Regions from separate parts of the Novosphingobium sp. BL-52-GroH genome, predicted to be linked through region 1. Evidence: predicted binding sites of a transcription regulator. Region 1 holds the regulator's gene; each other region holds the start of a gene.

Evidence for each region. Region 1 encodes LexA, which represses DNA repair genes until DNA is damaged. Its sites were predicted from a motif close to GTTCCNCNCTTGTTCT; they were not measured.
Region 2: a site for LexA is predicted at 8,473-8,488, ahead of ACFFDA_RS20375 (ribonucleoside-diphosphate reductase subunit alpha). Genes of this name have one in related genera too.
Region 3: a site for LexA is predicted at 5,448-5,463, ahead of ACFFDA_RS10330 (LexA family protein). Genes of this name have one in related genera too.

What each region holds. Positions count from the first base shown of each region.
Region 1 covers NZ_CP171152.1:359,691-370,026, forward strand. The annotation lists gene ACFFDA_RS14295 (phosphodiester glycosidase family protein) at 1-317, shown strand, start outside; gene ACFFDA_RS14300 (anthranilate synthase component II) at 314-937, shown strand; gene trpD (anthranilate phosphoribosyltransferase) at 934-1,926, shown strand; gene trpC (indole-3-glycerol phosphate synthase TrpC) at 1,939-2,727, shown strand; gene moaC (cyclic pyranopterin monophosphate synthase MoaC) at 2,909-3,394, shown strand; gene ACFFDA_RS14320 (molybdopterin molybdotransferase MoeA) at 3,391-4,608, shown strand; gene lexA (transcriptional repressor LexA) at 4,721-5,410, shown strand; gene ACFFDA_RS14330 (ComEC/Rec2 family competence protein) at 5,477-7,600, opposite strand; gene gltX (glutamate--tRNA ligase) at 7,723-9,174, shown strand; gene ACFFDA_RS14340 (citrate synthase) at 9,197-10,336, shown strand, end outside.
Region 2 covers NZ_CP171152.1:1,622,321-1,632,656, reverse strand. The annotation lists gene tldD (metalloprotease TldD) at 1-1,192, opposite strand, end outside; gene ACFFDA_RS20410 (zinc-finger domain-containing protein) at 1,295-1,504, opposite strand; gene ACFFDA_RS20405 (FMN-dependent NADH-azoreductase) at 1,614-2,183, opposite strand; gene ACFFDA_RS20400 (winged helix-turn-helix transcriptional regulator) at 2,272-2,682, shown strand; gene ACFFDA_RS20395 (cytochrome P450) at 2,719-3,987, opposite strand; gene ACFFDA_RS20390 (ABC transporter ATP-binding protein) at 4,284-5,282, shown strand; gene nadB (L-aspartate oxidase) at 6,077-7,678, shown strand; gene ACFFDA_RS20380 (GlsB/YeaQ/YmgE family stress response membrane protein) at 7,715-7,960, opposite strand; gene ACFFDA_RS20375 (ribonucleoside-diphosphate reductase subunit alpha) at 8,669-10,336, shown strand, end outside.
Region 3 covers NZ_CP171151.1:60,014-70,349, reverse strand. The annotation lists gene ACFFDA_RS10355 (conjugal transfer protein TraG N-terminal domain-containing protein) at 1-2,420, shown strand, start outside; gene ACFFDA_RS10350 (hypothetical protein) at 2,410-2,628, opposite strand; gene ACFFDA_RS10345 (hypothetical protein) at 2,670-2,993, shown strand; gene ACFFDA_RS10340 (SOS response-associated peptidase family protein) at 3,060-3,686, opposite strand; gene ACFFDA_RS10335 (Y-family DNA polymerase) at 3,708-4,970, opposite strand; gene ACFFDA_RS10330 (LexA family protein) at 4,977-5,426, opposite strand; gene ACFFDA_RS10325 (hypothetical protein) at 5,639-5,998, opposite strand; fluoride riboswitch at 6,352-6,425, opposite strand; gene ACFFDA_RS10320 (hypothetical protein) at 6,757-7,428, shown strand; gene ACFFDA_RS10315 (cysteine desulfurase family protein) at 7,620-8,789, shown strand; gene ACFFDA_RS10310 (DUF4007 family protein) at 8,799-9,722, shown strand; gene ACFFDA_RS10305 (hypothetical protein) at 9,719-10,336, shown strand, end outside.

The DNA of each region.
Region 1 (10,336 bases):
CCGGGCCGATGCTGGTCATCGCCGGCAAGCTGCACCCGAAGATCGACGCCGCCGCGGACGAGGCCGGCAAGTCGCTCAAGGTCCGCAACGGCGTCGGCGTCGATGCGCAGGGACGCGCCCACTTCGTCATTTCCGACGAGCCTGTCTCGTTCGGCAGGCTCGCCCGCTATTTTCGCGACGGGCTGAAATGCCCGAACGCCCTCTTCCTCGACGGCAGCGTCTCCTCGCTGTGGGACCCCGAACATGGCCGCGTCGATGGCGGCCCCCCGCTCGGCCCCTTGATCGTCGTCGAAAAAAGCGCAAAGGCGAAGAAATGATCCTGGTCATCGACAACTACGACAGCTTCACCTGGAACCTGGTCCATTACGTCATGGAACTGGGCGCCGAAGTCCAAGTCGTGCGCAACGACGCGCTGAGCGTGGGCCTCGCGATGGAGATGGCCCCGCAAGGCTTCCTCGTGTCGCCCGGCCCCTGCACCCCCAACGAGGCGGGCATCAGCCTCGGCCTCGTCGGCGCGGCGGCCAAGGCGGGCATCCCTCTGCTCGGCGTGTGCCTGGGGCACCAGTCGATCGGCCAGTACTTCGGCGGCAAGGTCGTGCGCGGCGGGCTGATGCACGGCAAGACCTCCACCATCGAGCACGACGGCACCGGCCTGTTCGAGAACGTGCCCTCGCCGATGAAGGCGGCGCGCTACCATTCGCTGATCGTCGAGAACATCCCCGAGACGCTGGTGGTCAACGCCCGCTCGGACGACGGCCACGTCATGGGCTTCCGCCATGTCGAACTGCCGATCCACGGCGTCCAGTTCCACCCGGAGAGCATCGCCACCCAACACGGCCACGCCATGCTCGCGAACTTCCTGCGCCTCGCCGGCATCGACGCGCGACTGCCCGACCGGGTGATCGCCCCCGTCGCCGACGAGACGAAGGCCGCATGACGCTTCCCGATCCGCTGCACCCGATCGCCGAAGACGAAGCCGAGGCCGCCTTCGCCGCGATCCTCGACGGCGAGGTGCCCGAAGAACAGATCGCCGCCTTCCTCGTCGCCCTGTCCGACCGGGGCGAGACCGCCAGCGAGATCGCCGGCGCCGCCCGCGCGATGCGTGCCCGGATGATTCCGGTGAATGCCCCCGCCAACGCCATCGACGTATGCGGCACCGGCGGCGACGGCTTCCACACCCTCAACGTCTCGACCGCGGTGTCGCTGGTGGTCGCGGCCGCCGGCGTCCCCGTCGCCAAGCACGGCAACCGCGCCGCCAGCTCCAAGGCGGGCGCCGCCGACACTCTCGAAGCGCTTGGCCTCGACCTCGACCGTGCGGTGGAAACCGCCGAATCGACGCTGTCCGAGATCGGCATCGGCTTCCTGTTCGCCGCGCGCCACCACCCGACGATGGGGCGGCTCATGCCGCTGCGAAAGGCGCTCGGCCGGCGCACGATCTTCAACCTGATGGGCCCGCTCGCCAATCCCGCGCAAGTCTCGCGCCAGTTGGTCGGCATCGCCCGCCCCGCCTACGTGCCGATCTACGCCGAGGCGCTGCTGCGCCTGGGCACCGAGCACTCGATGGTGATCTCGGGCGACGAAGGCCTCGACGAGCTGAGCCTTGCCGGCGGCAACGAAGTGGCCGACGTGCGCGGCGCCGAGCTGTCGATGCGCCGCGTCAGTCCGCAGGACGCGGGCCTCGCCATCGCCCCGGTCGCGGCGATCCGCGGCGGCGACCCAGCCTACAACGCCGAGGCCCTGCGCCGCCTGCTGATGGGCGAACCCGGGGCCTACCGCGACGCCGTCCTGCTCAACGCGGCGGGTGCCCTGCTCGTCGCGGGCGAAGTGGAAAGCTGGACCGAAGGCGTCGAGGAAGCCGCCGAAACCATCGACAAGGGCCTCGCCAAGGCCCTGCTCGACTGCTGGATCGCGGCGACGCGCGCCTGAAAGACGACAAGCATGACCGACAAGCTCACCGAGATCTGCGACACCAAGCGCGAGGAAGTCGCCGCCCGCAAGGGGCTCGCCACGATCGCCGACCTCGACGCCATCGCCACCCAATCGACCGCCCCGCGCGGCTTCGAGGCAGCCTTGCGCGCCAAGGCGGCAACCGGCTTCGCACTGATCGCCGAGATCAAGAAGGCGAGCCCGTCGAAAGGCCTGATCCGCCCCGACTTCCGCCCCGCGGAACACGCGGTCGCCTACGAAAAGGGCGGCGCCACATGCCTCTCGGTGCTCACCGACGCGCCTTACTTCCAGGGCCACGAGGACTTCCTGATGGACGCTCGTGCCGCCTGCACGCTGCCGGTCATCCGCAAGGACTTCATGGTCGACCCCTGGCAGGTCGCCGAGACCCGGGCGATCGGCGCGGACGCGATCCTCATCATCGTCGCCGCGCTCGACGACACGCTCATGGCCGAAATCGAGGCTGCCGCGCTGGAACGCGGCATGGACTGCCTCGTCGAAGTTCACAACGAACTTGAGATGGAGCGGGCAAGTCGCTTGAAATCGAGGCTTATCGGTGTGAACAACCGAGACCTGAAGCGCTTCGTCACCGACATCGGGACGACCGAGCGCCTTGCCCCGCTCGCGCCTGAAGGCACCCTGCTGGTGAGCGAGAGCGGCATCAACACATACGCCGACCTCCAGCGCCTGGCCTCCAGTGCGCGGACTTTCCTCGTCGGCGAAAGCCTGATGCGCCAGCCCGACGTCGAAGCCGCCACGCGCGCGCTCCTGACGGGCGCCTGAACCACCCCGTAACCCCGGTCGCGCGCCCTCTGTCCTACCGCGTCAGGATGTGTCATCGAAGCGGCATGAAGTCCCCTGCCCGCCCTCGTCCCGTCCGCAAGATGGCATGTCGGACCGCCCTTCGTCTTACGGTCCTGGACAGTGTAAACCGTGTAAACCTGTTCGGGATCGATCGCGTAACATGAGCAAATCCCTCACCCATATCGATTCGGATGGCACCGCGCGCATGGTCGACGTGGGAGCAAAGGCGGAAACGCAGCGTATCGCGGTCGCCTCGGGGCGGATCGAGATGTCGGCGCAGGCCCTCGCCGCGATCCGGGCCGGCGACGCGCCCAAGGGCGACGTGCTGGGCACCGCGCGCATCGCCGGGATCATGGCCGCGAAGCGGACCTCCGACCTCATCCCGATGTGCCACCCGCTGATGATCGACGCCGTCAACCTGGACTTCGCGTTCGAGGCCGATGCGATCCGGGCCACTGCGACAGCCTCGCTGACAGGCAGGACGGGCGTGGAAATGGAAGCAATGACAGCCACTTCCATCGCACTCCTGACAATCTACGACATGGCCAAGGCGCTCGACAAGGGCATGGTGATCGGCGCGATTCGCCTTGTCGAGAAGCGCGGCGGCAAGTCCGGTCACTGGCAGGCGGAGGGCTGGGGCGCATGAGTTCCGCCCCGCTCCCGCTGGAAGAGGCGCAGGCCCGGCTGCTTGCGCTCACGGCCCCCCTTTCGATCGAACACGTCGACGTCGAGGGGGCTCTCGGCCGCTATCTCGCCGAGCCGTTGCAGGCGCGCCGCACCCAGCCCGCAGCGGCGCTGTCGGCGATGGACGGCTATGCGGTCACTGCCGGAGACCTTGCCGGTCCTTGGCGCATCGTCGGCGAAAGCGCTGCCGGCCATCCCTATCCCGGCATCGTCGCGAGCGGCGAGGCGGTGCGAATCTCGACCGGCGCGATCCTCCCGCGCGGGGCCGAGGCGGTGATCCTGCAGGAAGACCTCGACCGGCGCGACCGCGACCTCGTCATGACCGGCGAGCCGCCCGAACCCGCGCACAAGCACATCCGCCCCTGCGGCATGGATTTTGCCGAAGGCGCCGAAGTCCTGCCCGCCGGCACCCGCATCGGCCCGGCCCAGGCGGCGCTCGCGATGTCCGCCGGGCACAAGCACCTTCCCGTCCACCGCATGCCGCGGATCGCCGTGATCGACAGCGGCGACGAACTCGCCTCCGATCCGGAGCTGTGCGGCCCCCACCAGATCCCCGCGAGCAACGGTGCCATGCTGCTCGCGCTCGCCCGCTCGCTGACGGTGGAAGCGAACCGCATCGGGCCCGTGGCGGACACGATCGCGGCACTCACCGCAGCCTTCGATGCGGCGTCGACAGCGGACGTCATCGTCACCAGCGGCGGTGCCTCGGTCGGCGACCACGACCTCGTGCGCCCTGCGCTCGAGGGGTGGGGCGCCAGTCTCGATTTCTGGCGCGTCGCCATCAAGCCGGGCAAGCCGATCCTCGTCGCGACCCGCCAACGCGATGGGCATAGGCAGATCATCCTGGGACTTCCGGGCAATCCCGTGTCGAGCTTCGTGACCGCCTATCACTTCCTCCTCCCGCTGCTGCGCCGGATGCTGGGGGCTGGCGAGGCACTGCCGATGCGGATCACCACCCGCCTCGGCACTCCGGTCCGCGCCAACGGGCCACGCCGGGAATTCCTGCGTGGATGGTGGGACGGCGAAACCGTGGTGCCGCACGCGATACAGGACAGCGGCGCCCTCGCCTCGCTAGCCGCCAGCAACGTACTGATCGATCGACCCGCCCGCGCACCTGCCGCAGAGCCCGGTGACGAAGTGCGCATATTCCTGCTCCGGAATGGCGGTATCGCCTGAGGCATTGCTTGACGCAGTTAAATTCGTTGCTTAATTGTTCTCGCAATGTTCGCGATAGGAACATTCCCGGCCGAAGGGACCTTCGCCCGGTCGCAACGAGAAGGCAGCGACAATGTTGACGCGCAAGCAGCACGAATTGCTCCGTTTCATCCAGGCCCGGCTTGAGGAAAGCGGCATCTCCCCCAGCTTCGAGGAGATGAAGGAAGCGCTGGACCTGAAATCGAAATCGGGCGTGCATCGCCTGATTTCGGCGCTCGAGGAACGCGGTTTCATTCGTCGCCTGCCCAATCGTGCCCGCGCCCTCGAAGTCTTGCGCCAGCCTGACGACACCGGCACCAGGGCCCCGCGCCCCGCGCCGGCCAACAGCAACGACGACACGCCCGGCCGCACGCCCCAGCGCGCGCCCGAAGCAGCCAACGACGTCATCGAGATTCCGCTGCATGGCCGAATTGCCGCCGGCGTTCCGATCGAAGCGCTCGAAGGGCAGTCATCGCTGTCGGTCCCTGCGGCATTGCTCGGCTCCGGGGAGCATTACGCCCTCGAAGTGTCCGGGGACTCCATGGTCGAGGCAGGTATTCTCGATGGCGATTTCGCACTGGTGAAGCGCACCAACACCGCCCGCGACGGGGAAATCGTCGTTGCCCTGATCCGCGGCGAAGAAGCGACGCTCAAGTACTTGCGCCGGGAAAACGGCATGGTCCGCCTCGATCCCGCCAACGCCGCCTACGAACCGCAGATCTACGGCCCCGACGAAGTCGAAGTCCAGGGCAAGCTTGCAGGACTGCTGCGGCGCTATCACTGAAACGAGGTGTCGCGGCACGAGCCCCGTGCGAACCTCAGTGCAAGCTCCCTGACGATTTCCGACCGATCATCGAGGCGGGTCGGGAATGGTCGCTGGCCCCGGTTCCGAGGGGCGCCACCAACCGTGTTCGCCCTCGCCATCCGCGACGGTGGCCAACCGCCGCTCGGACAAGTGCACGGCAAGTCCGCCGGTTCGGTTCAGCAGGCCCCGGTCCGCCTTGAACCAGCGGGGGCGGCAACTGCCCGGAAGCCAGCGATCGGAAATCACGATGTCGCTGCGATCGCAGGCCGCCGCGAGAGCGCGCTCGGGCACCGCGTCCCGCCCGCGCGATACCAGCAGGCGCCAGGTGCCGCCTTCGCGCTTCAGTGGGAGCGCGCAGAAATCGCGGTTGCAGTGCGCTCCGGGCCAGCGATTGAGCGGTACGGGATCGCCTTCCATGCCGGCCAGTTCGCGCAAGTTGTCGCGCGCATAGCCTTCACCGCCGTCACGCAGGACGAACAGCCGCTGGCCACCGGCCTCGACCAGGCCGACGTGGCGCCCGTCTCCGGAGACCAGGATATCGGGCGGCGAAGCGACGGCGAGCAGTCCCGCGCCAAGCAGCGCAGGCGGAAGGCCGATCCAGCGGACCCGCCCGCTCCACAAGCCGATCCACAAGCCTCCGGCCACGAACACCAGGAAGGCACCGTTCGCCCCGGCCGGCAGGATCGCCACGGCGCCCGGCCGCGATGCAAACCAGTGAGCCAGGCCGGTCAACAGGTCGATCGCGCTCTGCGCCAGCCACCATAGCGGCCAGCCTGCTCCCAGCACGTCGAGGACCAGGGCACCGGCAAGCAGGGGCATGACCACGAACGTCGTCAGCGGAATGGCGAGGACGTTCGCCAGGGCGCCGTAGATGCCCGCGCGGTGGAAGTGGAAAAGCCCGATCGGCATGAGCACGAGGTCGATGACGATGCCGGTCAGAAGCAACATCGCCAGGTGGCGCAGCGCCCGCGCCGCCAGCAATTCGTCCCGCGGGGCGACGAAGGCACGCACGGGGCCGGCCGTGGTGAGCGCGACCAGCGCCAGCACCGCGCCGAAGCTCATCTGGAAGCTCGGCCCGGTAACAGCCTCGGGCCAGAGCAGCATGACGCAGAACGCCGCGACGGCCAGCATCCGCAACGACAGGGGTTCGCGACCCAGCGCCAGCGCCACGAGAACCAGCAGCGCGCCGATGCACGATCGTACTGTCGGAACTTCCGAACCGGAAATCAGGGTATAGGCCACGCCGGCCAGCGCCCCGACCGCTGCGGCCACCATCGGCAGGCGGACGCGCAGGGCGAGCCAGGGGAACAGCGCCAGGACGCGCACGACCAGGACGTAGATGGCGCCGACTACGGCGCTGACGTGCAGCCCGCTAACCGAAAGCAGGTGCGCAAGCCCGGAGTCGCGCATCGCCTCGTCGTCGGCTTCGGTGATGCCGCCCCTGTCGCCGGTGACGAGCGCGCTGGCTATGCCGGCCCGCTCCTCACCGATTCGCTCGCGGATGTGGTCGGACAACGCCCGGCGCAATCCCGACAGCCTGCCACCGCCCGGCTCTCCCTGCCGCACGACCTGCACCTCGCCGAGAGCCGAACCGCTGCCGGCAATTCCCGAGAACCAGGCCGTCCGCGCGAAATTGTAGGCGCCGGGCAGCATCGGCGGCGCCGGCGGCATCAGCCGGCCCCTGAAGCGCACGATGTCGCCGATGCCGACCGGCGCGGCGGCATCCGTACGGGTTACGTTGAGGCGTATCTTGATCGACCGGCCGCCGTCCGGCTCGCGCATCGCCAGTATCAGCCGGTCACGCCCGAGCGCGGGCTGTGGCTGGATGTCCAGTACCCTTGCCGTGAACGAACCCGCGAACGGGCGCTCCAAAGGCACTTCCCCCACAATTTCCGAGCGTGTCCAAATCGTCAGGCATCCCGCCATCGCAAGCAGCGGCAGGACCAATGCGGCCTTGCGCAGGCGCGGATAGGCCTCGCGCCCGGGCCATGGCGCCATCCCCGTCGTCGCGAACACCACACACAGGCCGCAGAAGCCGACCCAGAAGGGCGGCGAAGGAAGCGCAAACCACGTCACGATGCCGCCCGCGAAGGCCACCGTGAGCCACGGTCCGCGATCGAATCCGGCCTGCGAAAGAAATCGCTCGATGGCCGCCAAAGGCCTCGACAAGTCGCCTCCGCTGTTCCATGGCCGATGCTGCAATGCAGCGGCTCCGCGGCCTTCCGGGGGCTGATTTTCAAGAGTTGCGGCCGGGCTCCCCATGGCGCGCATAGGACAATAAGGTGGTATCGATGGCAAGCGGTAGTGCAACGGGCGGAACGACGGGCGCCAAGGCCGTCGTCACGCGCTTTGCCCCCTCGCCCACGGGTTTCCTGCATATCGGCGGCGCCCGCACGGCCCTTTTCAACTGGCTCTTCGCCCGCCACCACGGCGGCAAGTACCTGCTGCGGGTCGAGGACACCGATCGCGCGCGTTCGACGGAACCCGCGATCGAGGCGATCTTCGACGGCCTGACATGGCTCGGCCTGCAGGGCGACGAAGCGCCAGTGTTCCAGTTCGCCCGTTCGGCACGCCATGCCGAAGTCGCGGCGCAGTTGCTGGAGAGCGGGCATGCCTATCGCTGCTATCTGACGCCCGAGGAACTCGCCGAGCGTCGCCAGAAGGCGCAGGAAGAGCGTCGCCCGTTCCGCATCGACAGCGAATGGCGCGATGCCGATCCCTCGACCTGGCCGGCTGACAAGCCCTGGGTCGTGCGCATGAAGGCACCGCGCGAAGGCGAGACGACGATCGAGGACCTCGTCCAGGGCTCGGTCACCGTGCAGAACGTCGAGATCGACGACTTCGTCATCCTGCGAAGCGACGGCACCCCGGTCTACATGCTGGCGGTGGTGGTGGACGACCACGACATGGGCGTGACCCACGTCCTGCGCGGCGACGACCATCTCAACAACGCCTTCCGCCAACTCGTCATCATCAAGGGAATGGGCTGGGACGTGCCGGTCTATGGCCACGTCCCGCTGATCCACGGCGCCGACGGCGCCAAGCTGTCCAAGCGCCACGGCGCGCTGGGCGTCGATTCCTACCGCGACGAACTGGGCATCCTGCCCGAAGCGCTGTTCAACTACCTGCTTCGCCTGGGCTGGGGCCACGGTGACGACGAGATCATATCGCGCGAGCAGGCAGTCGAATGGTTCGACATGGTCGACGTGGGCAAGTCGCCCTCGCGCTTCGACCTCGCGAAAGTACACAATCTCAACGGGCACTACCTGCGCGAGGCCGACGACCTCCGGCTCGCCGAACTGGTCGCGCCGCGCCTGCCGACAAACGGGGACGGGGCTGCCGATGCCGGCCTCGACCTGCTGTCGCGCGCGATGCCCGTTCTCAAGGTCCGAGCAAAGGACCTCAACGAACTTGCAGAAGGCTCTGCCTTCCTGTTTGCCAAGCGTCCCCTCGCCATGAGCGAAAAGGCGCTCGGCCTCCTGACCGACGAGGCGCGTGGCCGCCTGGCCGCGGTTCATGAGCGCCTGTCCGGTCCGATCGACTGGACGCTGGAGGAACTGGAAGGAAACCTGAAGGCAATGGCCGAGGAACTGGGACTGGGACTCGGCAAGCTCGCACAACCGCTGCGAGCGGCCCTGACAGGTCAGACGACCTCGCCGGGGATTTTCGACGTACTGGTTTTGCTCGGACGGGAAGAGAGCCTCGCACGTATCGGTGCGCAGGCGGACGTTCCAGTCGAGTAACCGTCAAAAGGAGATATAACTGGTGGGTGATCAGGCTAAACTGAGCGCTGGTGGCGCGGACTTCGAGTACCCGATCCTTAAGGGCAGCGTCGGCCCGGATGTCGTCGACATCCGCAAGCTCTATGCCCAGACCGGCAAGTTCACGTTCGACCCGGGCTTCACTTCGACCGCGAGCTGCGAGTCGGCGCTGACCTACATCGACGGCGACGAAGGCGTTCTGCTGCATCGCGGCTACCCGATCGGCCAGCTGGCCGAGAAGTCCTCGTTCATGGAAACGAGCTACCTGCTGCTCAACGGCGAACTGCCGAGCAAGGACGAGCTTACCACGTTCGAGAACACCATCACGCGCCATACCATGCTGCACGAGCAGCTGGCGACGTTCTATCGCGGCTTCCGCCGTGACGCCCACCCGATGGCGATCATGTGCGGCGTGGTCGGCGCGCTTTCGGCGTTCTACCACGATTCGACCGACATCGCGGACCCCGAGCATCGCAAGATCAGCTCGCACCGCCTGATCGCGAAGATGCCCACGATCGCAGCGATGGCCTACAAGTATTCGGTCGGCCAGCCGTTCGTCTATCCCGACAACTCGCTGAGCTACACCGGCAACTTCCTGCGCATGACCTTCGGCGTGCCGGCAGAAGAATATGAAGTGATCCCCGCCATCGAAAAGGCGATGGACCGCATCTTCATCCTCCACGCCGACCACGAGCAGAACGCTTCGACCTCGACCGTGCGCCTCGCCGGCTCGTCGGGCGCCAACCCGTTCGCATGCATCGCCGCGGGCATCGCCTGCCTGTGGGGCCCCGCGCATGGCGGCGCCAACGAAGCCGCGCTCAACATGCTCAAGGAGATCGGCACCCCCGATCGCATCCCGCACTACATCGAGCGCGCCAAGGACAAGAACGATCCGTTCCGCCTGATGGGCTTCGGTCACCGCGTCTACAAGAACTACGATCCGCGCGCGACGGTCATGCAGTCGACCCTGCGCGAGGTCTTCGACGCGCTCAAGGTCACCGACCCCCTCTTCGAGACCGCGCTGCGCCTCGAGGAACTCGCTCTCAGCGATCCGTACTTCGTCGAGAAGAAGCTGTTCCCCAACGTCGACTTCTATTCAGGCATCATCCTGTCGGCGATCGGCTTCCCGACGACGATGTTCACC
Region 2 (10,336 bases), 1.3 Mb from region 1:
ACGAGAACACGAACTTGCCCGAGACGATGTCGACCTGGCCACCGCCGAAGTTCTTGGCGAAGATGCCGTTCTTCATGCCCGCGAGCATTTCGGCGGGATCGTCGTTGCCGGCCTTCATGAAGGTGTTGGTCATGCGTACCTGCGGGGCGTGGGCGTAGTTCTCGCGCCGGCCGTTGCCGGTGGGCTCCACGCCCATCAGGCGCGCGTTGAGGCGGTCCTGCATGTAGCCCTTGAGGATGCCGTCCTCGATCAGCACCGTCTCGCGGGTCGGCGTGCCTTCGTCGTCGATGGTGAGCGAGCCGCGCCGGCCCGGGATCGAGCCGTCGTCGACGATGGTGACGCCGGGCGCGGCCACCCGCTCGCCGATGCGGCCGGAGAAGGCCGACGTGCCCTTGCGGTTGAAATCGCCTTCGAGGCCGTGGCCGATCGCCTCGTGCAGCAGCACGCCGGGCCAGCCGGGGCCGCACAGCACGGCAAATTCCCCGGCGGGGGCGTCGATGCTTTCGAGGTTCACCAGGGCCTGGGCGAGCGCGGTGTCGATCGCCTCGTTCCAGTTCTCCGGCTTGAACAGGTCGTCGTAGAGGAAGCGGCCGCCCATGCCGAACGAGCCGGTCTCGCGTCGCCCGTTGCTTTCCGCGACGATCGAGACGTTGAGGCGGACCAGCGGGCGCACGTCGGTGGCGACGTAGCCGTCGGGCCGCACGATCTCGACCACCGACCACGAGCCCGAAAGGCTGGCGCTGACTTGCGCCACGCGCGGGTCGCGGGCGCGGGCGGCGGCGTCGATGGTCTCGAGCAGGCGCACTTTCTCGGCGAAGCCCACGAGGTCGAGCGGGGAGGCGTCGGTGTAGAGCCTGGCGTTGGTCCTGACCGGCGGCAGCGCGCGCGGGCCGGTCGCGGGATCGAGGAGCTGCAGCGTCTCGCCCGCGCGGCGGATGGCGGCGGCGGAAATCTCGTTGGCGTGGGCGAAGCCGGTCATCTCGCCCGAGACGCCGCGCAGGCCGAAGCCGGCATCGCGCGAATAGTCGGCGGTCTTGAGCCGGCCGTCGTCGAAGCCGAAGGCCTCGCTGGCGACGAACTGCATGAACAGCTCGCCGTCCTCGCACGACTTCAGCGTCTCGGCGGCGAGCGCCTGCGCGTCCTCGGGAGAGAGTTGGGCGTAGAGGAGCGAGCGCGGGTCGGTCATGGTCATGCCGCCGATATAGTAGGCATGGCCCTCGCAGGGAAGGCTAGAGCATTTTCAAGACAGTTGGAAACAGCCGAGGGCTCTGCAAATGGGGCGAGCAGGGCCTGTTCAGGCGGCCTGCTGGTCCGTGCCGGTGTCGGCCGCACCGCCCTTGAGCACGAAGCGGCGGTCGCAATAGCCGCACTCCACATAGCCCCTGTCGTCGATCTCCAGCCAGACGCGCGGATGGCCGAGCGCGGCGCCGGCGCGGATGTCGGTGGCCCCGTCGCAGGAGACGCGGTGGGAATCGGTGAAGACGGTTTCGGGCGGGTTGCTCATGGTCCGGCGGATTACCAAGGCGCGAGGGGAATTTCCAGCCGGGATTTGCGGGGATGACGGCGCGTCGAAAACGTCGTCCCGGGCTCGCCCCGGGACGACGATGTCTCGATCAGGCCGCGATCGCCACTTCGCCCGCTTCGGCGAGGGCGGCGGAAACCGCCTTCTCGCGGGTGTCGGCGTCGATGGCGAGGCCCTCGGCCAGCACGAAGGTCGGGTTGGTGATGCCCACGAAGCCGAGCACCGCGCGCAGGTAGCTCTCGGCATGCTCGACCGCGGCGCCGGGCTGGCCTTCGCCGTAGTAGCCGCCGCGGGCGAGGGCTACGTAGACCTTCTTGTCGCCGGCCAGGCCCTCGGGTCCCTGCGCGGTGTAGCGGAAGGTCTTGCCGGCGATCAGCACGCGGTCGATCCACGCCTTGAGCTGGCTCGGGATAGTGAAGTTGTACATGCCCGCGCCGATCACCAGCACGTCGGCGTCGAGGAACTCGGCCAGTTCCGGGGTGCCGTCGGGCGCGCCCAGGACGTCGAGGGTGAGGTGCGCGAGCGGCTCGGCGGCGAGGTCGCGATAGGTGACCTCGATCGAGGGATCGGCAGCGGTCAGGCTGGAGACGATCGCGGCGGAAATGGCGCGGGTGGCAGAATTGTCGCCGAGGATGCTGGAATCGAGATGGAGAAGCTTCATGGGGGACCTCAGTCTGGAAAAATGACCAGGTCTAGCTATGTTGCCGGGGCATCCCCGCCAAGAACGCATATTTTCGGGACCAGGTAACATGAAGCTGACCACGTTCGACGAAGCTGACCGATCCTCCGAGGCGGTTCACGATCCCGCGAGCAAGGACTGCCGGCTGGTCGGCGACATCCTCAGCCGCGTGGGCGACAAGTGGTCGATGCTGGTGGTGATGACGCTGCTGGAGGGGCCGCTGCGGTTCAACGAACTCAAGCGCGCGATCCGGGGCGTCTCGCAGCAGATGCTGGCGCGCACGCTGCGCTCGCTCGAGCGCGACGGGCTGCTCACGCGGACCGTCCATCCCAGCGTGCCGGTGCGGGTGGAGTACCATCTCAGCGATCTCGGGCACTCGCTGTCGGGGCCGGTGCAGGCGCTCGGCGCCTGGGCCATGGCGAACCGGCCCGAGATCGAGGAACGGCGCACCGTCTACGACAGCGCGCACGACGATGCGTGATCCGCGTCCCGGCGCGGGGCCGGGACGAAGGACGGCTCACGCCGGCGCGAACTTGACGTGCAGTTCGGCCAGCCCCCGGATGATGAAGCTCGGCTCGTAGGCCAGCCGCCGGGCGCCCGCGGGGCCGTGGTGCGCCTCGTCGAGCGTGATTGCGCTGGTCTGATCGAGGAACCGGTCGAGGATCACCGCCACTTCCGCCCGCGCCAGCGGCGCCCCGGCGCAAGTATGCGCGCCGCGTCCGAACGCCACGTGCTCCCTGATCCGCGGCCTGCCGAGGCGGAACTCGGCCGGGTCTTCCCAGCGTCTCGGGTCGCGGTTGGCGGCGGAGAGCGAGACGACCACGCGCTGGCCGGCAGGGATCGCCCTGTCGCCGATCCTGGTGGCGCGCGCGGCGATGCGGAAGGTCGCCTTGGTCGATCCCTCGATGCGCAGCACTTCTTCCAGGAACGGGCCGACCAGCTTGCGGTCCTCGCGCAGCGCCTGCTGCATCGCCTGGTCCTCGCACAGGCGGCGCACGGCATTGCCGATCAGCTTGGCACTGGTGTCCTGCCCGGCGGCGAACAGGAACATCGCCGATTTCACCACTTCCATCGCGTCGGGCGTCGAGCCGTCCGGATACCTGGCGAGCGCCATCTCGGTCATGACGTCGTCCTGCGGCCGGGCGCGGCGCTCGGCGATGTAGCGCACGAAGTAGCCGGCCATGACCATCAGCGGGTGGATGCTCGGGCTGTCGGGCGCGTCCATGTTGCCCGGCGGCGGGGCGGAATCGATCAACCGGCGGAAGGCCTCGCGGTCGTCCGCAGGCACTCCGAGCAGGTCGGCGATGACCATCGTGACGAACGGGGTGGCCACGGAGTTCACCAGCTCGCATCCGCCCGCTGCGACGACTTCGCCCACGATCCCCTCGGCATAGGCGCGCATGAACGCCTCGCTGGCCTTGAGGCGCGAGGGCGTGAACAGCGGGTTGAGCAGCGAGCGGGCGGCGGCGTGCCGGTCGCCGTCGTAGGAGACCATCAGTTCGATTTCGCTACCGGGATGGGCCGCCAGCAGGGCCGAGATGTCGTCGCCCTCGACCGCGAAGGGCAGCGGCGTCAGCGGGTCCGGGTTGAGCCACGAGGAGAAGTCGCGGGTGTTGAGCAGCACTTCGAGCGCCTCGGCGAAGCCGGTGACGACCACCACGTCGCGCGCGGCCATCTGGTGCACGGGCCCGTGGGCACGGATGGTCTCGAAGTAGTCGTAGGGGGCGAGCAGGACCGAATGGTCGGTGAAGTAGTCTTTCTCGATGACAGGGGCGGCGCTGGCCATGGTTGCTCTCCCGGTGGTGCGGCCATGTCGGCCTGCATTAAGTGATACAATGTGTATCATAACGTTCGGGGCGAGCCTATCGGAATCTGGCGTCGCGGGCCGTGCGACGCCGGCGCCGATTTTCAACTATCCGGAAACTACATGGAGGCGGCCGCAACGGGCGGTGGCGAGGCCGGCAGACGGGGGCTTCGCGATCGCCATGACCGGCCGGCTCGGCGGGCAATGGGCGTGCGAAGAGTCGGCAGTAATGCGGTGGGCCCTTTACGGCGGCGCGATGGTGGCCCAAATGCAGCGCCATGAGCACGTCCACGCCTGCCTCCGCCCCGGTTTCCTCGCCAGCCCCGGCCCTGGCTTCCTCCCCGGCGATCGCCATCCGCGACCTCGTCAAGCGCTATGCGCCTGCCGGGACGGGCGAGGGCAAGCTGGCGCTCAAGGGGGTCTCGTTCGACGTCCCGGAAGGCGGGATCTTCGGCCTTCTTGGCCCCAACGGCGCGGGCAAGTCGACGCTCATCAACATTCTTGCCGGGATGGTCATGAAGACCTCGGGTAGCGCCGAGATCTGGGGCTTCGACATCGATCGCGACACGCGCAACGCCAAGCGCTCGATCGGCATCGTGCCGCAGGAGATCGTGTTCGACCCGTTCTTCACGCCCTTCGAGGTGCTGGAGATCCAGGCGGGTCTCTACGGCATCGCCAAGACCCTGCGCCGCTCCGAGGAACTGCTGCGGGCGGTCCACCTCGCCGACAAGCGCGACGCTTATGCGCGGACCTTGTCGGGCGGCATGAAGCGGCGCCTGCTGATCGCCAAGGCGCTGGTCCACCAGCCGCCGGTGCTCATCCTCGACGAGCCGACCGCCGGCGTCGACGTCGAACTGCGCCGCCAGTTGTGGGAACTGGTCACCGAACTCAACCGCGAGGGCGCGACGGTCGTGCTGACCACGCACTACCTCGAGGAAGCCGAGGAACTGTGCGACCGGATCGCCATCATCAACCACGGCGAACTCATCACCAACAAGCCGACCCGCGAACTGGTCGGCATGGCGCGCGAGAAGATCATCGTCCTGACGCTCGATCGCGATCTCGTCGAACTGCCGAGCCATCCCGGTTTCATGAAGTGCGTGAAGACCGGGGAGCGCGTGCTCGAGATCACGTACGACAAGGACCGCAGCAATGCCGGTGAAATCCTCTCTGCGATGCAGGCACAGGGCTTCGCCATCGTCGACGTGACGACGCGCGAGGCGGACCTGGAAGACGTCTTCGTCACCCTGACGAGCGAGGCGCGCGCGGTCGGCTGATCCGGCCCGCCGCCCGCTGGCCGAAGCGATCCTGATCGATTGCAACGCTCTTCGTCATTCCAGCCTGCGCACCGATCACAAACCGCCGTTTCTGATCCGACGCTTACGGCCCGAGCGGCAGCGACACCGGGGTGTCGCAAAGCTTCTCTAGCGTGATGACACTACACTGGCGAAACGGCGTCGGCCTGTCGTCCCACTTTCAAGACCAGTGCCGAAGGGCCTTCGCGCAAGGGAAGCGGGCCGGTGTCGCGATATCGGGTTTCGCAGGATTTTCCGAAGGATTCCCGAAGCCACGCTCGCGATCGAAGATCGCAATTAAAATACGTTCATGATGAGCGAGCAAACCCGGAGCAGAAATTTCCGCACTGCGGGGTAACGGCGAATATTTGTTGTGCGATGCGGTGTTGTCGTGAAACTAAGTAAAGTTACCTAGTCGGCACTGGTCTTGCCATCTTCAAGTTTCCATACGCCGCGTTTCTTGCGCCGAATAGGTTTGCCGCAATTATGACAAGTTCCGACATAGCCGGTTCCATCCCATTTCACCTCGGACCGAGTGGGCTCGTGCCTATTGGCAAAGCATAGTGGGATCGAGATTGCCACGGTGATAAGCCCTTTGGTGCGGTACGGCAGCTGACTAGACTAATTTTCTTTGATATCAAGTGAGCAATCAAGACAGATTACGAGTCTTGTCATCATTTTGATTTGATAACGAAGATCATGCGGCATCGCAACAAGGCTCGCGCCGCGCTCTGCAAACAGTTGCGATCCTGGCAGGCGCGGGGCTAGGAGGCGTCATGGAAACGCCCCCTAGCTCCACCCACGCATTCGACGCGCTCGTGATCGGTTCCGGCGCCGCCGGTCTCACCGCCGCCCTTGCCCTGGCCGACAAGGTCAAGGTCGCGGTGCTCGCCAAGGGCGGCCTCGCCACCGGCTCGACCGCCTGGGCGCAAGGCGGCATCGCCGCGGTGCTCGATGCCGGCGACACCTTCGAGGAGCACGTCCGCGACACCATGATCGCCGGTGCCGGCCTCAACCGGCGCGAAACGGTGGAGTACGTCATCGAGCGGGCTCCCGAGGCGATCGACCGGCTGGTCGAACTGGGCGTGCCGTTCAACACCGACGGAGAAGCGCTGCACCTCACCCGCGAGGGCGGCCACTCGCACCGCCGCATCGTCCACGTCGCCGACGCGACCGGCTGGGCGGTGCAGCAGGCCCTGCTGGCGGCGGCGGAGGCGCATCCCAACATCACCCTGTTCCCCGGACGCTCGTGCATCGACCTCATCACCGGCCGGCACGAAATGCGCTATTCGGGCTCTGGCCGGGTCTGGGGCGTCTACGCGCTCGACGAGGAGACCGGACAGGTCGAGGCCTTCACCGCCCGCGCCACCGTGCTGGCGACCGGCGGGGCAGGGCGCGTCTACCAGTTCAGCACCGCCCCGCGCGGCGCCACCGGCGACGGCATCGCCATGGCCTGGCGGGCGGGGGCGCGGGTCTCCAACATGGAGATGATGCAGTTCCACCCGACCTGCCTCTACAACCTGGAGGTCAAAAACTTCCTCATCACCGAGGCCGTGCGCGGCGAGGGCGGGCATCTCGTCAACCCGCGCACGGGCAAGCGGTTCATGGCCTTCTACGACCCGGAGCGGCTGGAACTGGCGCCGCGCGACATCGTCGCCCGGGCGATCGATTCCGAGATCAAGCGCTTCGGCCTCGACTACGTCCACCTCGACATCAGCCACCAGCCGCCCGAGTTCGTGAAGGAGCACTTCCCGAACATCCACGAGAAGCTGCTGGGCCTGGGCATCGACATGACCAGGGAGCCGATCCCCGTGGTGCCGGCGCAGCACTATACCTGCGGCGGCGTGCTGATCGACCTCGACGGCCGCACCGACCTTCCCGGCCTCTATGCGGCCGGCGAATGCACCGAGAGCGGGCTGCACGGCGCCAATCGCCTGGCCTCCAATTCGTTGCTCGAATGCTTCGTCTTCGGCGAGGCGGCAGCCGCGGACATCCTCGCGCACTGGGAGGGCTTCGAGGCGCCCCCGGCGGTCCGTTCCTGGGACGCGAGCCGGGTGACCGATTCGGACGAGGAAGTCGTCATCAAGCAGAACTGGACCGAGATCCGGCGCTTCATGTGGAACTACGTCGGCATCGTGCGCACCACCAAGCGGCTCGAGCGGGCGATGCACCGCATCCAGATGCTCAATGGCGAGATCGAGGAATACTACCGCCACTTCCGCGTCTCGACCGACCTGATCGAGCTGCGCAACCTGCTCCAGAGCGCCGAACTGATCGTCTCCAGCGCGCTCAAGCGGCACGAGAGCCGCGGGCTGCACTATACCCTCGACTACCCGGCGATCGACGCCGAGCCGCTGGATACCGTGCTGGTGCCTTAGGCGTCGCCCCGGGCTCGACCCGGGACGACGGCATGGTCAGAACCCGATGTGCAGAAGCCGGCCGAGGAAGATCAGCACCACCGCGCCGATCACCGAGGCGAGGCAGCCCGCGCGGCTGAAGTCGCCGCGGCCGCGGCTGGTGACGAGGCCGGCCACCAGCGAGCCGCCGATGCCGAGCAGGATCGTCGCGATCCAGCCCATCTCCACCGCACCCGGGTAGAAGAAGCGCGCAAGCACGCCGATGACGAGGCCGCTGATGATGGCGCCGATGATATTGAACATGACTTGCACGAACTCCCCTTCCGCGGCCGCGCCCGCGTCCGCAACCAGCGCTATAATTGTCCAGCCGCGATCGGGTTGCACGTCCCTATCTGCAGGCGACTCTATCCGCAGGCCGCGAAGGATCGGGCGACGATGCGCGTAACGCGCGCTTCGTGCCGGGTCGCAGGCCGATTCGGCTCGTCGCAAGCCGGATTCGTCTCGTCGGCAATTTATGTGGAAAAATTTTCCCGTCGGAGGCGCGATTTAGCCTATTGCATTGATGGCGGGGCGAGGACTTCCCACGCGTCGCGGGAGGCTCGCGGCGGACCCGCCGGCCCGGTGGTCGACGCTTATATCGGCAGCCCCCTCTTGAACCTTTTGATGGAAAGCGCACTATAGGTTGTGTCGCGCCGGTTGAGGGGCCTCAATACCTAGGGATGTCGTGCAGGGCCCGCAAAGTCCGCACCGGCGTCCCGAAGGCTTGAGGCAGGGCCTTTTCGCAAGGGCGCGCGGACGTGTGGCAGGGAATATCCGTTCTCTTTTTGTACTGGAAGTGGTAGACGGGCCGTCCAACGCCCGTCCGACTCGCCGCCAGTCCGCCACGCTGTTCGAAGCAGCAGTGAACCGCCCTCGTGGCGGTTCGATGACGTGATTTTAAGCTCGGGGGCAGCAGTGGATTTCAGGAACGGAAGCGATGGTCAGGTATCTGACGCAGATGCAGGTTCGGACATGACCTCGGCTCAGGTCGAGATGGAGGGCCTCTACGCCCCCCGAGAAGCCGCCCCCCGGCAGCAAAAGGAGACGGGCAAGGGCCCGGCAGTCGCCATGGACAAGACCGATGCCGTAACCGCCGATCTGGTCGCGGAGCCTGTCGAGGCGCCGGCCAAGAAGCAGGCCAAGCTCGTCGACGGTGATTCCAAGACCATCAACGCGCGCCGCTTCAGCATCGTCACCGACGTCTCGCGCGACGCCTTGCTGACCGATTTCGGCAAGGAAACGCTCGACGACCGCTACCTCCTCCCGGGCGAGAAGTACCAGGACCTGTTCGCCCGCGTGGCCGATGCCTATGCCGACGATCAGGACCACGCCCAGCGCCTCTACGACTACATCTCGCGCCTGTGGTTCATGCCCGCGACGCCGGTGCTGTCGAACGGCGGCACCGGGCGCGGCCTGCCGATCTCGTGCTACCTCAACTCGGTGGACGACAGCCTCGAAGGCATCGTCGCCACCTGGAACGAGAACGTCTGGCTCGCCTCGCGCGGCGGCGGCATCGGCACTTACTGGGGCGCGGTGCGCGGCATCGGCGAGCCGGTCGGCCTCAACGGCAAGACCAGCGGCATCATCCCCTTCGTGCGCGTCATGGATTCGCTGACCCTCGCGATCAGCCAAGGCTCGCTGCGCCGTGGCTCGGCCGCCTGCTACCTCGACGTCTCGCACCCCGAGATCGAGGAGTTCCTCGAGATCCGCAAGCCGAGCGGCGACTTCAACCGCAAGGCGCTCAACCTGCACCACGGCGTGCTGCTGACCGACGAGTTCATGGAAGCGGTCCGCGACGGCACCGAATTCCAGCTGCGCAGCCCCAAGGACGGGTCGGTCCGCAACACGGTCGACGCGCGCTCGCTGTTCCAGAAGCTGGTCGAAGTGCGCCTCGCCACGGGCGAGCCCTACATCGTCTTCTCCGACACCGTGAACCGCATGATGCCCAAGCATCACCGCGACCTCGGCCTCAAGGTCTCGACCTCGAACCTGTGCTCGGAAATCACCCTGCCCACGGGCCGCGACCACCTCGGCAACGACCGCACGGCGGTGTGCTGCCTCTCCTCGCTCAACCTGGAGACCTGGGAAGAGTGGAAGGGCGACAAGCGCTTCGTCGAGGACGTGCTGCGCTTCCTCGACAACGTCCTGCAGGACTACATCGACCGCGCGCCCGACGAGATGGCCCGCGCCAAGTATTCGGCCTCGCGCGAGCGGTCGGTCGGCATGGGCGTGATGGGCTTCCACTCCTACCTGCAGAAGCGCGGCATCGGCTTCGAGAGCGCGATGGCCAAGGCGCTCAACCTGCAGATGTTCCAGTACATCAACCAGAAGGCCAACGAGGCCTCGATGATGCTGGCCAAGGAGCGCGGACCCTGCCCCGACGCGGCCGACCAGGGCGTGATGGAGCGTTTCAGCTGCAAGATGGCGATCGCGCCCACCGCGTCGATCTCGATCATCTGCGGCGGCACTTCGGCCTGCATCGAGCCGATCCCGGCCAACATCTACACCCACAAGACGCTTTCGGGCAGCTTCGTGGTCAAGAACCCCTACCTCCAGAAGCTGCTCGCGGCGAAATCGAAGGATTCCACCAACGTGTGGAACTCGATCCTCGAGCATGGCGGCTCGGTCCAGCAACTGGAC
Region 3 (10,336 bases), on a different replicon from region 1:
TGTTCGATGCGACCCGCAATTTCCAGATCCGCGATGCCGAGTTCGCGACCAACCTGCAGAACCACTACAAGAACTGCGTGTTCGGCGACGTGCTGCTGAACTTCAAGTCGCTGACGGATCTTGCGAGCAGCACCGACCTTTGGGCATCGATCGGGCCCGGCTCGCCTGCGCGATCGCAAGTCTGGCTTCAGAAAGAGGCTGGCGGGTCCGTCAGTAACACCATCATCACTTGCCAGGCGGCCTATCAGGCGCTGACAGGGCAATGGAACACTATCATCGATGCTTCGACGCCGCTTTGGGGGCGTCAGACCTACACGAACCTCAGCGAGACGGCCGCGGCCGCGAAGCTACGGCAAGACGTCCCGATCGTGAACCAGACCTTCACCGGATCGTCGAGCGATTACACATCTGCGATGCGGCAGACCACGGCGATCAACGCCTTCATGCAGGCTCGCGATGCCATGGGAGGAAGTGCCGGCAGCGCGTCGATGGATGCCTTTGCTGCGACGCGCGCCGACATCCAGGCTCGCAACACCTACAACTCGATTGCCATGCAGGCGATGTCGTGGGTGCCGATCCTCAACATCGTGCTCACCGTCGTCTTCTACGCCATGTTCCCGGTGATCTTCCCCCTCTTCCTTATGCCGCAGACCGGGGTCCAGGCGCTCAAGGGGTATGTGACGGGGTTCTTCTACCTCGCCGCCTGGGGACCGCTCTACGTCATTTTGCATATGATCTGCATGACGCGGGGAGAGAGCGCATCGAACGCCGTCGCTGAAGGCGGGATAACCCTCTCGAGTTATGCTGGCATCGGGGCCGTGAACGCCGAGACGGCGACGATCGCCGGCTTCATGCTCATGAGCGTGCCGTTCATTGCGGCGGGTCTGGCGCGCGGTGCCATGAGCATTTCCGGGCAGGCGACATCGATCCTGGCGCCGGCGCAGAACGCCGCCGAGGCGGCGGCCGTCGAGCAGACTACCGGAAATTATTCCTACGGGAATACCAGCTTTGCAAACCTCACCTCGAACATGCGGCAGAGCAACCAGTGGTCCGATGCACCGACGTTTTCGACGGGGGCGTCCGCCTTCACAGTAAGAGGGTCTAACGGCTCGACAGACACATATATGGAGAATGGCGCGATCGTCACCGATACGACCGGAGCCATCTCGAAACTACCGATGTCAGTGAGCCTAGGCACTGGATTTGCAGCGGAAAATCGCCAAGCGGCATCCAGCTACATGAGGGCCGCAGAGTCTCTGGAAAATTCGGCAGCGCGAATCAGAACGGCTACGTCGACCGATCGAACCGCCCATGGCACATCTACCGAAACATCATCTGGATCGGACCACAGCAGTCGAACAACATCTGGGACCAATTCGGAGAAATTCGACCGCAATTCGTCGTCCGAGTTCGACGGGCTGGAAAATCGCGATAGTATCGGCTCTACCGATCGCATTCAGGCCGGTGTCGGCCATCAATCGACGTTGAATGATATATTCTCGACCAAAGTTGGCGCTGGGATGGGAGGCGGTGGCGGTGGCGGTGGCGGTGGCGGTGGCGGTGGCGGGTCAGTTGCTGCTGGAAAGCGGAAATTGCCAATTCCGAGCGCTACGATCGGCGCGGAAAAAACAAATAATATCCAGCAGTCTAATAACCTTCACTACAATACAGATCATTCCCGTTCTCGCGATAGCAGCATGGCGGCAACTGATGGTGTTCGAGATGAACACTCGAATGGTACCAACTTGTCGGCACGGGAGGGAACCGAAGACGGCAGCGGAACCTTTAGCCGAAGCTCGCGCTCAAGCACGTCCTCACAAAGTCACGAAGAAGCATTGTCTCTTGCAAACTCATTTGAGGCACGGGCTCGCGAGTTTAGAGAGAAAGCGCAGCAGCTCTCGCAGGACGCCAGCTATGCCGAAACTCATAATTTGCAGATGAGTGAGAACCTGTCTCAGGAACTCCAGCAATGGTATCGCCACCAAGAGTCGATAAACCCATCCCTGAATGCTCCAGGGTTGAACGAGGTCGTGCTGAACGCTACGCAGCGGCAAGCGCGGGATTCACTCATTGCAAAGTTCTTCGAGCAGCGCAGGGAGGCAATTTACGAGGAAATCGCTCCGTATTTGAAAGAGCCTGAACTTGCGCAAAACCTCACCGCACCGACTATTCAGGATGCTGCAGATGTTACCGCCAGTTATCACCCTTCAGGTCTCAAACCCACTGTTAACCTGGGGAGCCAAAGTGATGGATCGGCGGTAGCCGATCAGATCAGCGCCGGCAGGTCACAAATTGAAGCAACATCTGCAGCCAAGAGAGCTGGACGAACTCAAAGTGTGATTGCCGGGTCCGATCTGCAGCGTGAAGTTGATCAAGCATTGGATAAGGACTACTTCCGCGATCCCAAGCTTAGAAAATGATCGACAGCAGCCATCCGAGAAATGCGAGAAGCATGACTGCGTTGAGGAGAAGGGCAATCTTCACGGCAGGACTTGGCGGCCCGTAAAATTCCAACGCAGTCGCAGAATCATCATCGGACGATGGCGTCCAATCAGTCATCTCCGGTACGAAGATTGGACCGTTTGGATTGTTCAATGTCGCGGTATAGATATTCAGATCGAAACTCATTGGACCTTCCTCCAAGCGGAGGATAGCATAACGAGAACATCATGGCAACAAACCCAAGAAATCGGTCTGCCGGGATAGGTAGATACAGCGATGATCCGATTGGCTACTGCGCGCTCGGATTCTCGTGGCTGATTGTCTCGGCGCTAGGGCTTCTTCCGCTCGCGGAAGCTTCTTTACATCGTTCTCCCTCGATCGCTGCCCCCATTGTCGTCGCTTTCTTCATCGCGTTTGGCAGCGGTGCAATCCTACGGAGAAAGTATTCATGGGTGGGCGTCGCCCTGCACATCTACAGTCAGATAGCGATTTGGCTTTCGCTTTTTTGCGCATCACTGACGATGGTTCTGATCTGGCTGGCGCCTCAATGAGCCAAACGCTTTGGCAAACCACTTGAACCTAAAGTCCGGTCGTTCCTAGGATCACTCGTTTCAAGCCTACCGATTGCGCGTCGGAAAAACAGGCCCGCGCACGCTCATACTGCGGGCCTCGTAGGGTCGCTGAAGGGCAGCAATATCGTCGTAGGAGCCGCGCAACCAGGTATCGACATCCTTGGGATCGAGGATCGTGATCATCGCTTTGGGATGGATCGGCGCCACCAGGTCGTTGGCATCGCATGTCACCATGGCGAACCCGTTTCCCTTTTCGGTGGTTTGCCAAAGGCCCGCCACAGCGAACACGGGTTGATTGGTCACTGAGAACCACATCTCGCCCTTCAGCGGTGGCTTGCCATCGGCAAGGTCGTGCTTGTCTGGCGTGAACTCACAAAACTCGGTGAGTGGGACAATGCACCGGTTGCCGGGCTTCTCGGCAAGCACGCGCCACTGTGGCAGCGCCAGCTTGCGCACGTTGGTCATCGGCCAAGGTGCCTTACCGCCCAGCACATCCCACGTCATCACGTCCCAGGCACGCTGGCCTGCGTCCTCGCGAATTACGTAGCAGCGCCCCTTGGGCCGCAACTCCTGCGGATCGAACCGGTTGTCGCGCGGCCGAGCGCTGAATAGTTTCGCAGCCGAGCCAAATAGAGTCTCCGGCTCGTTCTTCAGGCGTGCACGGTTACACATGGCCGATTCCTTGGCTTGGCTTTAGCGCGCGACGGGCACTTGGTCGATGCGCGTGGTCCATGACGGGCTTTTGAAGGTCCGTTTGGTATCGTACGATTTGGCGCCCATACCTTCGGAGGCGAGGCGCAGCGTATTACGCCCGAACCTGTCGTTGATGCCGTCAAGCGCGGCTAGCAAGGCAGGCGAACGGGGATCAGGCGCAGCAAAGAGATCGTGCTGCGCTCCTGATTCCGCTTCAAGACCTTCCAGCATTACGCCGCATTTGGTGTAGACCGCGCCCTGCTCGAACATCGCTTCGGCCATGCGCGCTGCGGTTCCAGCAATAACGCGCGGATCGTTGGTGGAGGGCGAAAGCCGTGCCACCTTGGAGGCCGACGGTGCATTAGGCTTGAACCGGCTTCCGTGCGCGAATGCGAACAACCGGCAAGCCTGAAGTTTTTGAGCGCGGATTTTCTCGGCCGCGCGTACAGCCCTTCGCACCATCGCTTCACGCAGTACCTCGCGATCGTGGACCGGATCTCCGAACGTGCGCGTCACCGCCGTAGACTTCAGTGCTTCCGGCTCAGGTTGGAAGTCACTGCATTCGACGCCGTTCAACTCGCGCACTAAGCGCTCGAGCACGACAGTCCCGACGTCACGAGCGATGTCAGGGTGCATCGCTGCAAGATCGGCCGTCGTGCGGATGCCGAGCGGGTGCAGCCGTTTTGCCATAGCCTTGCCGATACCCCACACCTCCTCGATTGGCCATTTGGCGAACATGCGCCGGCGCAGCCCCTCGTCGTGCAGGTCGATGACGCCGTTCCAGACTTTCTCGGACGCCTTCGCCAAAGCGTTGGCGACCTTGCTTAGGGTCCGTGTCGGACCAAGCCCAATCCGAGTCGGCAGCCCAACATGTAGTTTGATAGTCGCGCGAATGCGCTGCGCCTGCTCGACATCACCAAGGCCACAAGGTAAAACTGGTAGATGGAAGAACGATTCGTCGATTGAATATATCTCGACGGTATCGCTGAACTCGGAGAGCACCATATTGAAGCGCCGATTCATATCCGAGTAAAGCTCGTACGAACTCGATCGATATTGCACGCCATGCCGCTTCACGATGTCGCGAATCTTGAACATGGGTGCCCCCATCGAAATATGAAGCGCCTTGGCTTCTGCCGATCTCGCGATGGCGCATCCGTCGCCATTCGATAATACTATCAGCGGCACATTGCGCAGCGTGGGATCGAAGACCCGCTCGGCCGAGCAGTAGAAGTTCTCGATATCGACAATGGCCCAGCTCATGACGGATCAGGCCTGAAGGTTGCGGACGCTGGCGCGGACCACGCCCCACACCTCGACGCTCTCATCCGCGACGACAGGGTCATAGTGCATGCGACTGTTGCGCGCCTCGAGCGTTGGCACGCCATTGCGGACGCAGAGCTGGCGGACGACGAAGCCGCCATCGACGACGGCGATGACGATGCGGCCGTTCACCGGCTTCGCATCACGATCGACCACCAACACGTCGGAATCGAACAGGCCCGCATCGAGCATGGATTGTCCGCTGACACGGAACACGAAGCTGGCGGCGCGATCGAGGCGCAGCAAGTCAACGAGGTTAATCGCGGATTCCTCCCAGTCCTGGGCGGGGCTGGGAAAGCCCGCGCCGGCCGCGCCGACAACCTTAAGTTGCACGGGCCGAGGGAGGTCGCTGAGGGGAATCGGCGTGGACGGGGGTATGGCAAGAGTGGTGGACATTGGTCGCTCATACCGCAAAAATGAACACGAAGGGAACATAGCAAAAACACAACACGTACATTGCGCTTCGATCACGCTCGCGGACAGTTTATGTGCGCGCGACCGATCCGCCAGGAAACCGCTGGCTGTATCCTATGAATCGGCAACGATTTTGGGATGCGATCCGATCGCGCCCGTGTCGCGAAAAACTGCTATTGGGCAAATGACGTTTTCTAAAGCCCTTCCGGCCAACTTTTCGCCTTTATATCAGCAGTCTTCCAAGGGCAGGCTTCGATAAGCGCTGCCCTCACTTCTAAATCGAAAACTTCGCGCTCTCTTTTCTCGTAATCAAGAAAATCGATAATTGATCGTTGTCTTTGATGCCGCTCGGAAGCGGATAAAATTGCCGAAGTTAAATCTGGGTATTTCGCGCCTTCAGCCACCCTATCTCGATACCAACTAATATATCGCTGCATCATGTCGGGTGACATTTCATTATTATGCGACTCGGCATACTCCGCATCTGCTAGAAGCATATGGCTATGAGCACGCAATTTAGCGGCCTGATCTTCTAAAACGGAGGCACACTTCATTTGCGCGTCTCGCCCACCTACCGGCGCAGTGGCAGCGAGTACCAAGAGAGCAAGGTATGCAATCATACCCTTATGATGACGGAAAAATTTCTGGCAGTCCAGACGGGGCCGCTAGGCGCAAATTCTTGGCACTAGAGGGGTGGCTCAATAGGGTTGCCTGATCCACCATATGCGCCATAGCTTTTGCGCCTGGCGCATATGGTATAGGTAGCGCGCCATGCCGATATATGCTCCCGGAGAGGCCCCCGGCATCTCCCTTCTCAGAGCTAAATCGAAAGGTGTTCCGGTCTTGCCGCAGGCGTGATGCCCTCGTCTAATAGGCCAGCCACCACCGAGACCAGCATGTTGGACGGCGACCGGTAGAAATCATCAGCCTTGACGGCGGTTCGGCCCGAAGACCCGGCAGAATTCCATTGCCATTGGGCCTTTATGCATTCGTTGCAGCGTAAACGGCTCGCGGCCGCCGAATTAGCGAAAATGGGGCGCCCTGACCGGGTGGCCAAAACCTAACCATGATGGGTATGCCTATCTGCAAAGTTTCGTCACAGGCTGCTGACCCGAACGAAGGGAGAATCCCTATCTTCCTTGAGGAACGCCAATGCATAGATAATTCTCACAGAGACCATTCGCGTACTAGATCCAAGGAATCCAATTGTTTCTGGCAGAGAATGCAAAACCAATTGCCATGCGGTCAAATGTTATATATCCGTTCGCCATCCTGACGGAATTGTTCTTCGTGGGATTAGGACCCGAAAGCCATGACAAATCATTCGCTGGAAGCCGTAACTCGAGACATGCTGATCGACGCCGCCCTGAAGGCCGTCACGGAGAAGGGCTACACCTACAAGCGCAGGCCCGGTCGCGGGCTGTCGAACACCTATGAGCTGACCAAGGACAAGGTGACGAAAATCGCCTGCGTGCGGACAACTAAAGATCGTGCCATCGCCTTCGTCCCCCAAGAGGGCGGCAAGCGCTGGAAAACGTTGAGCGACAGCGACCTAGTTCTGGTCAGCGCCATCGACAGCCGTGAACACCCCCGGTTTATCGCGGTACACCTGTTTGACGCGACGGAAGTGACGCAGCGGTTCGACACGAGCCATAAGGTACGCATCAAGAACGGTCACAAGGTCGAGGATGACTATGGGATGTGGGTGCCGCTCGACAAGGCCGACGACACTGTTCCCAGCCAGGCGGGCCACGGCCTTGCGGCCGATTTCCCGCCGATCGCCAATTACAATATCGACGATCTGCTTGAAGACGGGGATGCTGGCGAGGCGCTGGCCGAAGAGGTGGTGCATACCCCGGATGCGGCGCGCGCATTCGATTTAAAGACCGTGGCCGAGGTACTGACCTTTTCGCGTGAACAGATTGCGGTCCTAACGGGCATGCCGATCGAAGGAATCAAGCTGGATTTGAAGATGGGTATGTGATGTGCCCCATGCTGGGGCAGATAAGGCCCTCATCAGCCTGGCCGCCGAACTCGAAACAGAGGTCTTTTAGCGTATATCTTTGCCCGTTATATTTGGGGCCCCCACCTCGTAGCTTGGTGCCTTGGATGTACTATGCTGGGGCGAATGTTTTGGGAGGTACATTTGCCGAAATCCATTAAGAGCGGCAGTCTATGAGCGATCCTATCTACCTCGACGGCTTCTCGACCCTGCCGCTTGCCCCAGAGGCCCAGACCGCCATGGTATCCGCGTGGTCTAAGCCGGGTAATGCCGGTTCGCCCAATGCCGCGGGAGAACGAGCCGCGCGGATCGTGGCTGATGGCCGTGCGGCGGTGGCCGCACTGATCGGCGCCGCACCGGACGAGATCATCTTCACCTCGGGCGCGACAGAGGCGAATAATCTCGCTTTGCTCGGCGCCGCACGCGCCATCGCACGCGAAGCGCCGCATAGGCGGCGCATTCTACTTTCGGCCATCGAGCACAAGGCGGTGATTGAACCCGTGCGCCAGCTCGAAGCCGAGGGATTTGTCGCTACGATCGTGCCCGTGACGCCAAACGGCGTCATCGATCTTGCCGCCCTGCGCGCGCTTGCGGGCAACGACATCGCCCTCGGGTCGATAATGCTTGTGAATAACGAACTCGGGACAATCCAGCCCGTAGCCCAGGCAGCGGACATCGTTCACGAGGCCGGCGGCCTCGTCCACTGCGATGCCGCCCAGGCGGTGGGCAAGATCCCGGTCAACGTAATCGATCTCGACATCGACTATCTCAGTTTGTCAGCGCACAAATGCTACGGTCCCATGGGCATCGGCGCGCTCTACGTGTCCGCGGCCGCCATCAGACCTGACGCGCAATTGTTCGGCGGTCATCAGCAAGGCGGCTTGCGTTCCGGCACAGAGCCCGTGCCCCTGATCGCGGGGTTCGGGGCGGCGGCTCGCTTGGCCGAGGCGAGCCTTGCCATGGACGCAGAGCATGGGAACGGTCTGCTTGGTCTGCTTCTCGACGAAATGCGCCGAGCCCAGCTTCGCTTCTCGATCGTTAGCGGCGACGCCGAACGCATCGCCGGCGGCGCTGCAATCGCCATTTCTGACGCCGATGGGGACATTTTGAGCGCACTACTCGCTAGAACAGTGGCAATCTCGACCGGGTCGGCCTGTACATCAGGCCAAATTCGGACATCTCATGTGCTTGAAGCCATTGGCTTTTCAGAGAAAAAGGCTCGATCTGTCATTCGACTTTTCTGCAATCGCTACACAGGTGAACAGGAAATTCGAACTGCTGCCGAACAGATTGTAGAGGCCGTCCACCGATGCGGACTTGCTACTGGTGACATTCGCCAGTAGCACATTTCCATGGCGCGGGATGATTTGAAAATTGATTCGAAGGTGCAGTTCACGGGACATGAAACGTTCCCGCTCCGACTGCTGTGGCTGAAAAAAGCGTATGACGCCGTTGGTACTGAAGCTCCTATAAGAACATTCCAGGAACAAGAGGCCATAGCGCGCTTCGGCGTCGGCCGCAACATGGCCAATTCGATGCGTTATTGGGCCAATGCCTCAGGCCTGTTCGACGAGGCGGACCGGATAATCCGGCCCACCATGCTCGGCCACGCCATTCTAGCCGATGACGGCCTAGACCCCTTTCTTGAACAGGCCGCATCTATCTGGCTCGTCCATTGGCATATCGCGAGCATCCAGACTAAGGCCACGACGGCGTTTTATGCCTTCAATATCCTAAACGCGATTGACTTCGATCCGGCCAACCTCCTTGAGGAACTGATTGCCTCCGTCACCGCCAACGGTTGGCGCGCCACGCGCGGTACGCTGAAACGCGACATCGAAGTCTTTTTGCGCAGCTATGTGCGCAAAGGCGAGACATTCAGCGAAGACGCTGCCGAACCGCTACTCGCCGAGCTCTCCCTCATCCGCGAAGCGCGGCTAGGTGGCTGGTATGAATTCGTCCGGGGGCCAAAACCAACGCTGCACGACGCCATTTTCGCCTATGCCCTTGGTGCCTTCTGGGAACGCAGTGGCGGTGCAACGACCCTAACTGCCGAACAAATCTGCTATGCGCCAGGATCACCGGGGCGCGTCTTCAAGCTCGACGAAGACAGCGTGGTTACCCGCCTTATGCGAATTGATGACGTGACCGATGGTGCCTGGCAATGGGTCGATACCGCCGGCCTGCGACAGATCCAGAAGATCAGGGACATCGACGCGAGAAGACTGGTCCCCGCCGCCTACCGCTCGGGAACGGCTTGGAAAGCCGCAGCATGAAGGCACTTGCTACACAGGTCGCGATCGACCGGCGTTTCGCGCGGTCGGCCAGGCTGGATGCCGATCTCAACGGCACGCCGCCGCTCGTCGGTTATGTCCTGCAGGCGACGGTTGCCAAGGCGCTGACCTTGCTCGCCGAAAGCCAGATGGAGAGCCAGCAGGGCGCCTTCACCTGGACCGGCCCCTATGGCGGTGGCAAGTCGAGCGCGGCGCTTTTTCTGGCCAATCTGGTCGCAGGGCCTCATGCCAACCGGAAGATCGCCCGCGAAATTGCCGGTGAAGAGCTCAGCGAGCTCTATGCAAAAGCATTCCCCAAGCGCGGAGGCGACTGGAAAGTCGTCGCCGTGACCGGCGGGCGGGTTCGGCTCCGCGAAGCCATCACTGAGGCGGCAGCGCAAAGCCTGGGATGGGACGGCCAGACAAAGCTGCGCTGTGGCGAGAGCGACGACAACCTGATAGAATCCCTCCTGTCAGCACAGAAAAAGCGCGCGAGCGGAATACTCCTGATCCTCGACGAACTCGGCAAAATGCTCGAGCACGAGGCGCTCGAGGGCGGTGACGTGCATCTGCTTCAGGATCTCGCGGAGCGGGCATCACGCAGCGACGGCAGGCTT